3 regions of the Bradyrhizobium cedriense genome follow, and region 1 is predicted to be linked to each of the others. Evidence: predicted binding sites of a transcription regulator. Region 1 holds the regulator's gene; each other region holds the start of a gene.

Evidence for each region. The regulator HrcA, encoded in region 1, represses chaperone genes, less so after heat shock. The targets are predictions, from matches to a motif close to GTTAGCACTCNCNNNNNGNGAGTGCTAAC.
Region 2: a site for HrcA is predicted at 3,605-3,633, ahead of ACYCVF_RS21580 (co-chaperone GroES). Genes of this name have one in related genera too.
Region 3: a site for HrcA is predicted at 2,930-2,958, ahead of groES (co-chaperone GroES). Genes of this name have one in related genera too.

The regions. Positions count from the first base shown of each region.
Region 1 is NZ_JBTSWB010000004.1:116,523-121,616, forward strand. Features, by position in the region: gene hemW (radical SAM family heme chaperone HemW) at 1-264, opposite strand, end outside; gene rdgB (RdgB/HAM1 family non-canonical purine NTP pyrophosphatase) at 281-916, opposite strand; gene rph (ribonuclease PH) at 927-1,640, opposite strand; gene hrcA (heat-inducible transcriptional repressor HrcA) at 1,807-2,895, shown strand; gene grpE (nucleotide exchange factor GrpE) at 2,994-3,611, shown strand; gene ACYCVF_RS17275 (hypothetical protein) at 3,739-4,680, opposite strand; gene dnaK (molecular chaperone DnaK) at 5,075-5,094, shown strand, end outside.
Region 2 is NZ_JBTSWB010000005.1:61,255-66,348, reverse strand. Features, by position in the region: gene ACYCVF_RS21590 (hypothetical protein) at 85-1,296, opposite strand; gene groL (chaperonin GroEL) at 1,439-3,070, opposite strand; gene ACYCVF_RS21580 (co-chaperone GroES) at 3,217-3,513, opposite strand; gene ACYCVF_RS21575 (hypothetical protein) at 3,830-4,351, shown strand; gene ACYCVF_RS21570 (protein phosphatase CheZ) at 4,513-5,094, opposite strand, start outside.
Region 3 is NZ_JBTSWB010000001.1:1,297,319-1,302,412, reverse strand. Features, by position in the region: gene ACYCVF_RS06190 (O-linked N-acetylglucosamine transferase, SPINDLY family protein) at 200-2,329, shown strand; gene ACYCVF_RS06185 (usg protein) at 2,338-2,625, opposite strand; gene groES (co-chaperone GroES) at 3,002-3,316, shown strand; gene groL (chaperonin GroEL) at 3,363-5,003, shown strand.

The sequences.
Region 1 (5,094 bases):
GACGGTTGCGGGCTGCATCAGGGACGGCGTGCCGCCGCCGAGGAAGATCGAAGTGACCTCGCGGCCCGGCGCGCGCTCGGCGGTCGCGGCGATCTCGCGCGCGAAGGCGGAGGCGAAGCGGGCCTCGTCGATCGCGGCGTGGCGGACGTGGCTGTTGAAGTCGCAATAGGGGCACTTCGACAGGCAGAACGGCCAGTGCACGTAGACGCCGAAGGCTTCGGATTCTTGTTTTGACGCGTTTTCCTGGCGCGAACCGGTATCCACTTCGCTCGAAAACGCTCTAGCGCGGCTCAAGGCAGATCTCCGCCAGTTTCACGAAGGCGCGGGCGCGGTGCGACAGGCCGAGGCCGAGCGGCGGCAGGCCGTGCTTCTCGATGCTGGTCATCTCGCCGAAGGTGCGGTCGTGGCCGTCGGGCAGGAACATCGGATCGTAGCCGAAGCCGGCATTGCCGCGCGGCGGCCAGACCAGCGTGCCGTCGACGCGCGCCTCGACCTCTTCGAGATGATGGTCGGGCCAGACGACGCAGAGTGCCGAGACGAAATGGGCTCTGCGCTTGTCGGCAGTCGTCGCGCCGCGCTCCTGCAGCAGGCGCTCGATCCGCGTCATCGCCGCATTGAAATCCTTGGCGGGGCCGGCCCAACGCGCGCTGTAGATGCCGGGCGCGCCGTCGAGCGCGTCGACCACGATGCCGGAATCGTCGGCGAAGGCGGGAAGCTTCGCTGCCTGCGCCGCCGCAATCGCCTTGATCGCGGCGTTGCTGCGGAAATCGGTGCCGGTCTCGTCCGGCTCGCCCAGGCCGAGCTCGCCGGCCGACACCGCCTCGATGCCGTACGGCGCAAGCAGCTCCCGCATCTCGGCGAGCTTGCCGGGATTGTGGGTCGCGATGACCAGCTTGTCCGTGATTCGGCGGTGCATGGCCTATTGACTACGCCACAGCCAGTTTCTGCAAGTCCACCAGACGCGCGACGCCCTTGCGGGCCAGCGTCATCAGCGCCAGGAGCTCGGCTTCGGTGAACGGCTCGCGTTCCGCGGTGCCCTGCACCTCGATGATGCGGCCATCGCCGGTCATGACGAAATTGGCGTCGGTCTGGGCTTCCGAATCCTCGGCATAGTCGAGATCGAGCACCGGCGTGCCGTTGTAGATGCCGCAGGAGATCGCGGCGACGTTGTCGCGCATCACGTTGGCCTTGACCATGTTGCGCGCCTTCATCCAGTTGATGCAGTCGGCCAGCGCGACCCAGGCGCCGGTGATCGAGGCCGTGCGCGTGCCGCCGTCGGCCTGGAGCACGTCGCAATCGACCGTGATCTGGCGCTCGCCGAGCGCTTCGAGATTGATGATGGTGCGAAGCGACCGGCCGATCAGGCGCTGGATCTCGACAGTGCGGCCGCTCTGCTTTCCGGCGGAAGCCTCGCGGCGGGTCCGTTCCGAGGTTGCGCGCGGCAGCATGCCGTATTCGGCGGTGACCCAGCCGCGGCCCTGGCCCTTCAGCCACGGCGGCAGACGGTCCTCCAGCGTGGCGGTGACCAGCACGTGGGTATCGCCGAATTTCACCAGGCACGAGCCTTCCGCATATTTGACCACGCCGCGCTCTAGCGTCACGGGGCGCAATTCGTCGGGCGCACGGCGGCTTGGCCGCATGGGATTCCTCCAAAACTCACGGAAAAAGGCTGTTCGCGGTGCTTGTAGGTGGGGCGAGGGTGGCCGGCAAGGTTTTTTCACCCCTGTTACGGAGGCCGCAAACGCAACGCTTGTCAGAAGCGCCCGGGATCGACAAATTACGAGCATCTGAGAGGAGTTACCGTCTGTGGCCCATCACGATCCGATCCATCTGATCGCGCCGCGCGCAGGCCTTGCCCAGCTCAACGAGCGTTCCCGCGACATCTTTCGTCAAATTGTCGAAAGCTATCTCGCGACCGGTGAGCCGGTCGGCTCGCGCAATATTTCGCGCCTGATCGCCACGCCGCTGTCGCCGGCCTCGGTCCGCAATGTCATGTCCGATCTGGAGCAGCTCGGACTGATCTATGCGCCCCACACCTCCGCCGGCCGGCTGCCGACGGAACTCGGCCTGCGTTTCTTTGTCGATGCATTGATGCAGGTCGGCGATCTCAACGAGGCCGAGCGGCAGTCGATCCAGAGCCAGCTCTCCTCCGTCGGCGAAGCGCAGTCCGTCGAGGCGGCGCTGGACCAGGCCCTGATGCGGCTGTCGGGCCTGACCCGTGCCGCAGCCGTCGTGTTGACGCCAAAATCCAATGCGCGGTTGAAGCATATCGAGTTCGTCCGCCTGGAACCGGAGAAGGCGCTGGTGATCCTCGTCGGCGAGGACGGCCAGGTCGAAAACCGCGTGCTGACGCTGCCCCCCGGAGTTCCTTCCTCGGCGCTCGCCGAGGCCGGCAATTTCCTCAATGCCCGCATCCGCGGCCGCACGCTGGCCGAGGCGCGGCTCGAGCTCGAGACTGCTCTCGGCGCGGCGCGCGCCGAACTCGATCAGCTGACGCAAAAAGTGATCTCGGCCGGCATCGCCAGCTGGTCCGGCGGCGAGAACGAGGATCGCCAGCTCATCGTCCGCGGCCATGCCAATTTGCTCGAAGATCTGCACGCGCTGGAGGATCTGGAGCGGGTGCGTCTGCTGTTCGACGATCTCGAGACCAAGCGCGGCGTCATCGATCTGCTCGGCCGGGCCGAAACCGCTGAGGGTGTGCGCATCTTCATCGGCAGCGAGAACAAGCTGTTCTCACTGTCGGGGTCCTCCACCATCATCTCGCCCTATCGTGATGCCGCCGGGCACATCGTGGGCGTATTGGGCGTGATTGGCCCGACGCGGCTGAATTATGCCCGCGTGATCCCGACCGTGGACTACGCCGCCCGCATCGTCAGCCGCCTCCTCGGCGGCTGATCGGCCAGGCTGCCGATCACGGGCGCTTGATTTTCGCCGTCTGAAGCACGATATCCGGGCCAGAAAAATCCCTTTAGCCAAGTTCGAGAAGTGAGCCGATGACTGATCACGAACGGCAACCCGAAGACACGACAGCGCCGACCGGCGAGCCCGTGGTCTCGAAGCCCTACATCATGCCTGATGATCCCGAGCCCGGTTCGGTCGAAAGCTTGCAGAAGGAAGCTGCCGAGGCGCGCGACCGGATGCTCCGGACGCTGGCCGAGATGGAAAATCTGCGCAAGCGCACCGCCAAGGAAGTCGCCGATGCGCGTCTCTACGGCATCACCGGCTTTGCCCGTGACGTGCTCGACATCGCCGACAACCTCCAGCGCGCGCTCGATGCCGTCCCGGCGGAGGCGCGCGCCAATGCCGATGCCGGCCTGAAGGGGCTGATCGAAGGCGTCGAGCTCACCGAGCGCTCGCTGCACAGCGCGCTCGAGAAGCACGGTGTCAAGAAACTTGATCCCCAGGGGCAGAAGTTCGATCCGAACTTCCATCAGGCGATGTTCGAAGTGCCCGATGCCTCGGTGCCGTCGGGCACCGTCGTGCAGATCATGCAGGCCGGCTACACCATCGGTGAGCGCGTGCTGCGCCCGGCGCTGGTCGGCGTCGCCAAGGGTGGCGCGAAGGCTGCGCCGGCGGCCAACAACAATGAGTCGAGCGGCGCGCCGAACTGATCGATCCTCATCGTGCGCAACGCGGCCGGGTGAGGGCTCTCTCCTTTGGGAGAGCCTTCGCTGTTGAGACAGCCCGCTCCCCGGCCCTGCCCCGCGAGGGGGGAGCGCATCTCGCTTGCGGATGCAGCTATCCCTTCGGCTGGATCCCGTCGCGCACGGCGCGGAAGCGGGTGAAGGCGGCGGACCACTTGTCGCGCGGGGCGCTGGCGACGATGCGCAATGATGCGCCTCCAGTCGAGAAGCGGATCCACTGCACCACGGTCACGGGCACCTTGTCCTTGCCGCTGACGCCATCGATCCGGGTCTCGAATCCCTGCTGTCCGTTGATGCGGATCGGCTCCGACATGGTGACGCGCGACTCACGCACGCCGGGAATCTGGAGCGCCGCCTCCTGGGCGAAGCGAGCGCGGTCGTCAGCCTGTTGCGGGGTGGCGCCGATCACACCGAGGATCATGAACGGCTTCGACTCGTAGCCCGTGCTCTCGTCGCCGTCGGCCAGGATGATGCTGCTGCCCGGCGCCAGGGTCCGGACGTCCTTGAAGTCGGCGAGATCCGTGATCTTGAACGGCATCAGCGCGATCTGCTCTTCGGCCGAGACCTGCTTGCGGGTGACGGCGCTCGCAAACATCTGCCGCACCGCTTCATCCGTGTAGATCTTCGTAGCATTCTCCGGAATCTGCACCGCGACATAGCCGGAGAAGCCCGCACCGGGCACGATCATCGAATAGCGTTTCACCGGGGTATCGCCGGCCTTGCCGCTTTCGGTCGTGAAATAGGCGAGACCGGCGGGGGTCTCGATCTTGTCCTGCTTGACGCCATTGGTCCCGGCCGGATTGGAGTTGAAGGCGCCCACGACCTCGCCATAGGCGGCCGGCGGTAGCTCGGTGATCAGCACCTTGACGTTGCCGTCCTCGCTCTCGAAGCCCGGGAAGGTTTTTGCCGTGCTGAGGCCGATCAACGGCACCATGCCGAGACGCAAGCCAGGTGGGAAGACGGCGTCGGCGGCGAGGGCCGGAAACGTTGTTGCGGCGAGGAGGGCGAGCGCGGCGAGGGGGCGGATCAGCTTCATGGGCACTCTGATTGGTTCACATTGAGGCCGTTCGATGGTCGGCGACCGGGCCGCTTTGTCGCGCGAAGCAGCGGCGCCGGCTGTCCGGCCAGTCCGTCTTTTAGCGGGTTTGGCCTTGCCGCAACAGGGCGGGGCCGATTGCGGTAGCGGGGGCTTGCCGTGGCCCGGACCTGTTAATAATTCCTCACCCGCAAGGGCGGTGGAGGCCGGACATCATCTTCCAAAACCCAATGTTTTCGCGGCAGAAACGTAGCTTCGGTCCTTGCGGGCCCCTCCCCCCCTCCTATATGAGCCTCAATCATCGCAATATCGCGGATGTTTGATCTTAGGGGGTTTCGGTTCGGGTGCCTTCTGGGCCCAGCCAACCTGCCGCAAAAAGAAGGGTATCAGGACCATGGGAAAGGTCATTGGGAT
Region 2 (5,094 bases), on a different contig from region 1:
GCAGCCTATCGATTCCATCACTGCTGTCTCGGAGTACTGGATCGCCCGGTCAAGCCGGGCGATGACAGCGGTGGGTGTCTCCGCCTATTTCCACTCCGACTTGTCGGCGTCCCAGTGCTGCCCCTTCAGCTCCTTGGCGAGCGCCTCGATCGAGCCGTTGTCGTCGGGCAGATCGCCTTCTTCGTCCAGGCTCGCGTCTTCGGACAGATTGAGCTTGGGACCGCTGCTCTCGTCGGCGGTCGTGGTCGCGGGGCTGCCGATCCACAGCATGAGCTTGTCCGTGGAGCCGGGCTTGTCCGGCGAGACGAGCCCTGCGACCTCGATCGTGTCGGTGAGCTCGAGCGCCGGAAAATCCTGGTTGGGGCGCTTGAATACGAGCTTGAGCTTGCCGGTCGACGGGCTGAAGCTCTGCGAGACCGGCTTGGCCGCGAGCGTCCTGCTCAGAACGCTCGCCACCTTGGTCGCAAGCTTGCCCTTGTCGATCTTGTCGCCCTCGCGCCAGTCCGCCGCGGGGAAGCGGATGGTACGGTCCATCTCGGTCATGCCGGCGGTCCAACCTGCGGCCGTGACGCCGGGCATCGCCTTGAATTTCGACAGCAGCGCGCCGGCGCGCTCGGGATCGACCGACATGTTGATGGTCTGCTCGCCCGCGCGCAGCGCATCGCAGCCGACGGTGAGGCTGGCCAGTGTCACCTCGACATCCTGGCCCTTCAGGCTCTTCAGGAAGTCGGTTGCACCGTCGAGCTTGACCTTGACCGCGATCGCTTCCGGCGAGACGTCGGTGAAATCCTTCGGCTGCGGCGTGATGCCGTCGTCGGAAGTCTGGTTGTCCAGAAATTCCCTTTCACTGAGATCGGAATTGTCGGAGGAGGTGACCTCGGTCACCGCCTGGCCGATCGCGATCTGGCCGCGGAATTCGAACGTGTCGCCGGACTGTTTGCGCAGCAGCTTGACGCTGACTGGCGACTTCTCATTGATGCTCTGCGTCGTTCCCGTCAGCGTCTGGCCCGCGACCTGGAGATTGACGACGAAGCGGTCCTTGCGGTCGGAATTCTTCGCGAGCGGATAACAGACGTCGAGCACCGCCGCGGTGACCGTCTTGCCCTGGCGCGTCTCCTTCAGGATCACGTCGGCATTGCCGTCCATCAGCCCGTCGAGCGAGGTGAAATAGCGTGTCTCGGTTCCGCCCGGCGCCGCGGCCTTTGGTGACAGCTTCATCTGCGCGGGCGCGGGGTGCGGCGAAACGGTGAGCAGGGCCGCCAGCACGGCTGTCGAACAAACCAGAAGCGCACGCATTGATGGATCCTCGCGCAATCGAATCGGCGCGCCACCGTAGTGGGTTTTGCGCGCAGGTTGAATCGGAAAGCGAACGAGCAGGGTGGGCAAAAAAGAAGGCCGCCCGGAGGCGGCCTTCGCAACACTGTCTTGCTTGGGAGGCTTAGAAGCCGCCCATGCCGCCGCCGGCTGGCATGGCGGGCGGGGCTTCCTTCTTCGGCGTCTCGGCAACCATGGCCTCGGTGGTCACCAGCAGGCCGGCCACGGAGGAGGCGTCCTGGAGCGCGGTGCGCACCACCTTGGCGGGATCGATGATGCCCTTCTCGACCATGTCGACATAGTCCTCGGTCTGGGCGTCGAAGCCGAAGGTCTCGGACTTGTTCTCGAGGATCTTGCCGACGACGATCGAACCCTCCACGCCCGCGTTCTCGGAGATTTGGCGGATAGGGGCTTCCAGCGCCTTCAGCACGATGTTGATGCCGGCCTGGACGTCCTCATTGGCGTTGGTGAGACGGCCGACCGCCTTCTTGGCGCGGAGCAGCGCGACGCCGCCCCCGGGGACGATGCCTTCCTGCACAGCGGCGCGGGTGGCGTTGAGCGCGTCCTCGACGCGGTCCTTCTTCTCCTTGACCTCGATCTCGGTGGCGCCGCCGACGCGGATCACCGCGACGCCGCCAGCGAGCTTGGCGAGGCGCTCCTGGAGCTTCTCGCGGTCGTAGTCCGAGGTGGTCTCCTCGATCTGGGCCTTGATCTGGCCGACGCGGGCCTCGATCTCGGGCTTCTTGCCGGCGCCCTTGACGATCGTGGTGTTCTCCTTGTCGATCACCACCTTGCCGGCGCGTCCCAGCATCTTCACCGTGACGTTCTCGAGCTTCATGCCGAGGTCCTCGGAGATCAGCTGGCCGCCGGTGAGGATCGCGATGTCCTCGAGCATGGCCTTGCGGCGATCGCCGAAGCCCGGCGCCTTGACCGCCGCGACCTTGAGGCCGCCACGCAGGCGGTTGACGACCAGGGTGGCCAGCGCCTCGCCCTCGACGTCCTCGGCGATGATGACGAGCGGCTTGCCCGACTGCACCACGGCTTCCAGCACCGGCAGCATGGCCTGCAGGCCCGAGAGCTTCTTCTCGTGCAGGAGGATGTAGGCGTCCTCGAGCTCGGCGGTCATCTTCTCGGCGTTGGTGACGAAGTAAGGCGACAGATAGCCGCGGTCGAACTTCATGCCCTCGACGATGTCGACCTCGGTTTCGAGCGACTTGTTCTCCTCGACGGTGATGACGCCCTCGTTGCCGACCTTCTGCATCGCCTGGGCGATCATCTTGCCGATGGCGGCGTCGCCATTGGCCGAGATGGTGCCGACTTGGGCGACCTCGGAGGAGGCGGCGACCGGCTTGGCGCGCTTCTCGATGTCCTTGATCACGGCTGCCACCGCGATGTCGATGCCGCGCTTGAGGTCCATCGGGTTCATGCCGGCGGCGACCGCCTTTGCGCCTTCGCGCACGATGGCCTGGGCCAGCACGGTCGCGGTGGTGGTGCCGTCACCGGCGAGGTCGTTGGTCCTGGAAGCGACCTCGCGCACCATCTGGGCGCCCATGTTCTCGAACTTGTCCTCGAGCTCGATCTCCTTGGCGACGGTGACGCCGTCCTTGGTGATGCGGGGCGCGCCGAAGCTCTTCTCGATGACGACGTTGCGGCCCTTCGGGCCGAGCGTCACCTTGACGGCGTTGGCGAGAATGTCGACGCCGCGCAGCATGCGATCGCGCGCGTCTCCGGAAAACTTGACGTCTTTGGCAGCCATGTCTGCAATCCCTCGTGTTTCGTGATGTGTCTGCCGCTTGTCAGTTGCACCAATTCCGGGACTCGTGGAGCGAGCCGGGTGGAACGATGGATGCCCGGATCGCGCGATCCGGGCATGACATTCAGCGGCTGTTCAGGCAGATGGCCCTAGGCCAGCACGCCCATGATGTCCGACTCCTTCATGATCAGGAGCTCTTCGTTGTCGATCTTGACCTCGGTGCCCGACCACTTGCCGAACAGCACGCGGTCGCCGACCTTGAGATCGATCGGAATCAGCTTGCCGGTCTCGTCGCGGCCGCCCGGGCCGACGGCGACGATCTCGCCCTGGGAGGGCTTTTCCTTGGCGGTGTCGGGAATGATGATGCCGCCCTTGGTCTTTTCCTCGGCGTCGATACGTTTGACCACGACACGGTCATGCAGCGGACGAAATTTGGATTTAGCCATGACGTTTCCCTTTGGAGGCTCGCTTCGGAAGTAGTGGAAGTCGGTGGGGCGGCGCTTCCGTCCACCCCCTCCTCGAGGACTGAACGGCGCGCTTAGCAATCGGGCTTTCCGAGTGCTAATAGTGGGCCCGGAAATATGGCTTGGCCGCGATCCTGTCAAGCAAAGGTGGTTAAGCGATTGTTGAGGCGGATATAGGATGGTGGCATTGGAAACTCGTTCGGGGCGCCGGCGCATACAAGGACGTCATTGCTCCGGCAGCGGTTTTGCGCTTGGCTGCGGGAGGGGTGCGGCCATGGTTTTGTTCGGGGGGAATGCCATGATCAGTTCGGCTCACGCGCGCACGGTTGCCAATCTGGCAGCCGCCTCTTGTCTGGCGCTGTTGCTGGGCGCCTGCGGCGGTGGCATGAGCCTGCCGTCCTTCTCGTCGTCCTCGCCGCCGCCCGAAGCCGAGCCCGGTACAGCTCCGGAAATGCCCGCCACCATCCGCGCCGACGAGATCGTCGGTCGCTGGGGTCTCGCCTCGTTCCAGAACCCGGCCGACCGCGCCCGCACCGAGGCCGCCGCCCGTGCCCAGTGCAAGAACCCCTATGTGATCACTGCCGGTTCCTCCGGCGGCGTGATCATGCATCTGGCCGACCAGGCGACACCCCAGGAGCTGCGGCTGAAGGGCTCGCCGAGCGGCAAGAACTACATCGGGCCCGCCGGTCCCACGCCGGGCGACCAGGACCGCGAGATCATCTCCTTCGACGGCCGCGTCCTGATCACCCGCTTCATCGACAAGGACGCCGCCACCCGCTACGGCAACATGGTCTACGTCCGCTGCGCGCCGCGGGCATGATCGTTGTGATTGTCGTTCCGGGGCGGTCCGCAGGACCGAACCCGGAACCTCGAGATTCCGGGTTCGATGCTGACGCATCGCCCCGGAATGACAGCTTCAGATGAAAAACAAGAAACGCCGGCTCTCGCCGGCGTTTTGCTTTTTCCGTGATCCGCGTCCGCTCAGTCGAACAACGCGTCGATGTCGTCCTGGGAGGCATGGCCGACTTCGCCGGCGAGCTTCGGGCCGTTGAGGAGCTTCTCGTCCTCGCTGCGGTTGTCGACCTGCGCCGGCACATGGGCCTTGATCGCGTCGACGCCACCCCAGATGTCCATCATCGCATTGATGTGCTGCTCGATGAACTTCATGGTGGTCATGACCTTGCTGATGCGCTGGCCGGTCAGGTCCTGGAAGTTGCAGGCTTCGAAGATCGAGATGACGCGTTCCTGGATGTCGTCGGCGAGCCGCTTCTGCTGATCGGCCGAGTCGACCTTGGACATTGCGCTGGCGGCCTGGTCGATCGATTCCGCGGCTTCGAGAATTTGCTGGGTCGCCTGCTCGGTGCCGCCGACCACCGCGCCGAGCTCGCCATTGACCTTGGCCATCTCCCCTCCGTCGAAGCTCTTGCCGTGCAGCGTCGCGATCTCGCGCTTGGTGCGATCGATGGCGTCATGGATGAGGTCGAGCTCGACCTTCAGCTTCTCGCACTGCTCGATCTGTGCTCGGTAAGTGTCGAGCATGGTACGCGCTTCAGCGAGCTCGTG
Region 3 (5,094 bases), on a different contig from region 1:
AGCCGCGCCCGCCGGCCGGGCACAACTCGAGAGCAGATTACCCAGTCTTGGGCGAGGCAGCAATTGCGAGGCTTGCGGGAATGCTCGACGAACCCGACCGGCCGTAGCTTGTCCCAGGCTGTCCTGGCGAGGGGGCATCGTCTCGAATTCATTTTCCCGCTGAACTAGGCTCGCCGAGAGATTCTGGGGGAATTGATCCATGAGCAACAGCGTCGGTCGGCGTGCATTCCACAATGCCCGGCTTCAGAAACGGCAAAAGGCCGAAGTGCTGCCATTGCTCGGGCACGCACTCCAGTTGCACAAGACGGGACTCCTCTCCGAGGCCCAGGCGGCCTATCGCCAACTCCTGCAGATCGCGCCCAACCAATTCATTGCGCTGCATATGCTCGGCACTTTGGAGTCCGATGCCAAAAACTATCAACAGGCTGAAAGCTTACTGAGCCGAGCGGTTGCCGTGGATCCGCGATCTGCCGAAGCTCATGTGAGCTTGGGCGTCGCGCTGAACGGGCTCAAGCGTCACGAAGAGGCCCGCGAGAGCTATCGAAAGGCCCTCGCCTTGCGACCCAACTACGCCCTCGCCCTGTCCAATCTCGGCAATGCTAGCGCGGCCCTCGATCTTCACCACGAATCGCTCGATAGCTACGACAGGGCGCTCGCAATCGATGGAAACCTTGCCGAGGCCCACAACGGCCGGGGGTCTGCGCTCTGCCGCTTGCGCAACTATGACGAGGCTCTCGCAAGCTTGAACCGCGCGCTCTCGATCAAGCCCGACTATGCCGCCGCGCTTGCGAACCGCGCCGTTGCATTGCGGGAGCTACGGCGATTTGACGAGGCCATGGCGGACTGCAATCGCGCAATCGCCCTGGCACCCGGCGACGTGAACGGGTGGCTCTGGCGTGCCAATGTCCTGCTCCAGACCCAGCAAATTGCCGAGGCATTGTCCGATTGCGAGAGGGCTCTCGCAATCGCTCCCGATTCAGATCAAGCCCACCTGGTGCTGGGCCTTTGCCTCGCCGGGCTGGGCCGGGTCGACGAAGCCCTCGACAGCTTCGACAGAGCTCTCGACATCCGGTCCGACCTGCAGAGCGCGATCTCCAGCAAGATATTCACGCTCGATTTCGCGCCGAACGCCAGCGTTGAACAGCATCAGCAAGCGCGGCGAGTCTGGTGGGAGCGGATCGGAGCGAAGATCGCTTCAGAAGCGGCGGCACCGCATGGCAACAACCGGGATCCGAACCGCCGTCTCGTGCTCGGCTACGTCTCGTCGGACTTCAATGCGCATTCGGCCGCGTTCATTTTCAAGCCGGTCCTGCAACACCATGACCGGGCACGGTTCGAAATCGTGTGCTACTCTTGCTCTTCGAAAGTGGATGCGACGACAAGCGAATTTCAGGGGATCGCCGACCGCTGGCGCGACGCCGCGCAATGGACCGACGATCGTCTCGCCGCTCAGATTCGCGCCGATCATGTCGATATCCTGATCGATCTGTCCGGCCACACCAGAGGAAACCGCCTCGGCGTGTTTGCGCGCAAGCCGGCGCCGATCCAGGTCCATGGATGGGGCCATGGCACCGGCACCGGGCTGCCGACGATCGATTATCTGTTCTCGGACCCCGTCGCGATTCCGGTTGCGGTTCGGCATCTTTTTGCGGAGACCGTCGTCGACCTGCCGTGCTTCGTGACGCTCGCGCCGCTGCCGGGGCGGATTGCGCGGGCGCGGGCGCCGGCTCTCTCGAACGGCTTCGTGACGTTCGGTGTGTTCAACCGCATCAGCAAGATTTCGGACGAGGCCGCGGCCGTCTGGTCCAGGATTCTCGAGCGGGTCCCCGGCTCGCGACTGCTGATCAAGGATGTTGCACTGGACGATCAACTGGTCCGCGACAAGCTGCTGGCACGATTTGCGGCTTGCCGACTGCCGGCCAGTCGCGTCGATCTGCTCGGAGCCACGCTGCGGGACGAACATCTGACATCGTTCAATCGTATCGACATTGCCCTCGACCCATTCCCACAGAACGGCGGCGTCAGCACATTGGAAGCCTTGCAGATGGGCGTGCCTGTGGTGGCGAAGCTCGGGAACAGTCTGCCCAGCCGTGCGGCCGGCGCCATTCTCAGCGCGCTTGGGCTACCGGACTGGGTGGCGGATAGCGATGAGGCGTATGTCGACATCGCAGCCAGCCGCGCGGCGCGAATCTGCGACCTCGATCAATTGCGACGCGAACTGCCCAGCCAGATCAACGCTGCGGCCCTCGGCAACCCAGTCTCATATGCGCGAGCGGTGGACGACGCCTATCGCGCCATGTGGACACGCTATTGCAACGGTGGCGTCTGATCCCTGCCTCAGTGCAGCCGGAACACGCCATCCACGGCGCGCAGCTCGGCCGGCTTGATCAGCTTGGAATGCGCCACGGTGACCGAATGGAGCGGGCCGTCGAGCTTCTCCTGCCAGAACGCCAGGAAATCCTTCAGCGCCGGAAATTTCGGAAACATGTCGTAGTTTTGCCAGACGTAGGTCTGGAGCAGCGAGGGATGATCCGGCATCCGGTACAGAATTTGTGCCGTCGTCAGCCCGTAACCCAGCATCTGTTTCCGGAAATCGTCGGAAACGCCCCCAACGCGCAGTCCCATGCCAAACCTCCTTTGCAGGAGCGCATTCAGGGGTGGCTTGGATCGGTGCCCCGGGAGCCACCCGGAAAAGATGCGCTCACATGTGAGAAATGTGACGCAAACTGACAACTCATCTCAAGCCCAAAAGTTTAACAAGCTGTTGAAATTCAATGCTTTAGCAGCAGATCCCACTCCGTGCTAATACGGCTCCGGCGCCGGTTAACGATGGCGAAGGGATTCTGGCAGTCCACGCTTTGGGGTGCTAATTTTTCTGCTACAAACCCTTGCCCCCGCAAAATTCCTGCCCTATTTCAGCTTCGCCCGTGCTAGCACTCGCGGGCAACGACTGCTAACAATCTCAAAATCCGTAACTCGTGCAAATGTTTAGGAGGACTGCATGAAATTCCGTCCGCTTCACGACCGCGTCGTGGTCAAGCGCATCGACGCAGAAGAGAAGACCGCTGGCGGCATCATCATTCCCGACACTGCCAAGGAAAAGCCCTCCCAGGGCGAAGTCGTCGCCGTGGGCCCGGGTGGCCGCGACGAGTCCGGCAAGCTGATCCCGATCGACCTGAAGGTCGGCGACCGCGTGCTGTTCGGCAAGTGGTCCGGCACCGAGGTCAAGATCGACGGCCAGGACCTGCTGATCATGAAGGAGAGCGACGTGATGGGCGTTCTCGAGGTCAGCGAGTCCAAGAAGAAGGCGGCCTAACAGGCCCGCACTCCATCCAGTCAAACATTCCAAGGAAAAAATCCAGATGGCAGCCAAAGAAGTCAAATTCTCGGTTGAAGCGCGCGACAAGATGCTGCGCGGCGTCGACATCCTCGCCAACGCGGTGAAGGTCACCCTCGGTCCGAAGGGCCGCAACGTCGTGCTCGACAAGTCGTTCGGCGCTCCCCGCATCACCAAGGACGGCGTCACCGTCGCCAAGGAGATCGAGCTCGAGGACAAGTTCGAGAACATGGGCGCGCAGATGGTGCGCGAAGTCGCCTCCAAGTCCGCTGACGCGGCCGGCGACGGCACCACCACCGCCACCGTGCTCGCCCAGGCGATCGTCCGCGAAGGCGCCAAGTCGGTCGCCGCCGGCATGAACCCGATGGACCTCAAGCGCGGTATCGACCTCGCGGTCGAAGCCGTCGTGGCGGACCTCGTCAAGAACTCCAAGAAGGTCACCTCGAACGACGAGATCGCCCAGGTCGGCACCATCTCCGCCAACGGCGATGCCGAAATCGGCAAGTTCCTCTCCGACGCCATGAAGAAGGTCGGCAACGAGGGTGTCATCACCGTCGAGGAAGCCAAGTCGCTCGAGACCGAGCTCGACGTCGTCGAGGGCATGCAGTTCGACCGCGGCTACATCTCGCCCTACTTCGTCACCAACGCCGACAAGATGCGCGTTGAGATGGACGACGCCTACATCCTCATCAACGAGAAGAAGCTCTCCTCGCTGAACGAGCTGCTGCCGCTGCTGGAAGCCGTGGTGCAGACCGGCAAGCCGCTGGTGATCGTCGCCGAGGACGTCGAGGGCGAAGCCCTCGCGACCCTGGTCGTGAACCGTCTGCGCGGCGGCCTGAAGGTCGCGGCCGTCAAGGCTCCGGGCTTCGGCGATCGCCGCAAGGCCATGCTGCAGGACATCGCGATCCTCACCGGCGGCCAGGCGATCTCGGAAGACCTCGGCATCAAGCTCGAGAACGTCACGCTCAACATGCTCGGTCGCGCCAAGAAGGTGATGATCGACAAGGAGAACACCACGATCGTCAACGGCGCCGGCAAGAAGGCCGACATCGAGGCGCGCGTGGCCCAGATCAAGGCGCAGATCGAGGAAACCACCTCGGACTACGACCGTGAGAAGCTCCAGGAGCGTCTCGCCAAGCTCGCGGGCGGCGTCGCGGTGATCCGCGTCGGCGGCGCGACCGAGGTCGAGGTGAAGGAGCGCAAGGATCGCGTTGATGACGCGATGCATGCGACCCGCGCGGCTGTCGAGGAAGGCATCGTCCCGGGCGGCGGCGTCGCCCTGCTCCGTGCTTCCGAGCAGCTCAAGGGCCTGCGCACCAAGAACGACGACCAGAAGACCGGCGTCGAGATCGTGCGCAAGGCGCTGTCGGCTCCCGCCCGCCAGATCGCGATCAACGCCGGTGAAGACGGCTCGGTGATCGTCGGCAAGGTGCTGGAGAACAAGTCGTATGCTTTCGGCTTCGACTCCCAGACCGGTGAGTACGGCGACCTCGTCAAGAAGGGCATCATCGATCCGACCAAGGTGGTCCGCACCGCGATCCAGAACGCAGCCTCGGTTGCCGCGCTCCTGATCACCACGGAAGCCATGGTCGCCGAGCTGCCCAAGAAGGGCGGCGCCGGCCCGGCGATGCCCCCGGGCGGCGGCATGGGCGGCATGGACTTCTAAGTCCAGCCTCTCAGGTACGGTCGAGACATGCGAAACCCCGGCAGCGATGCCGGGGTTTTTGTTTTGCCTGCCACACGCAACAGTAGCACAA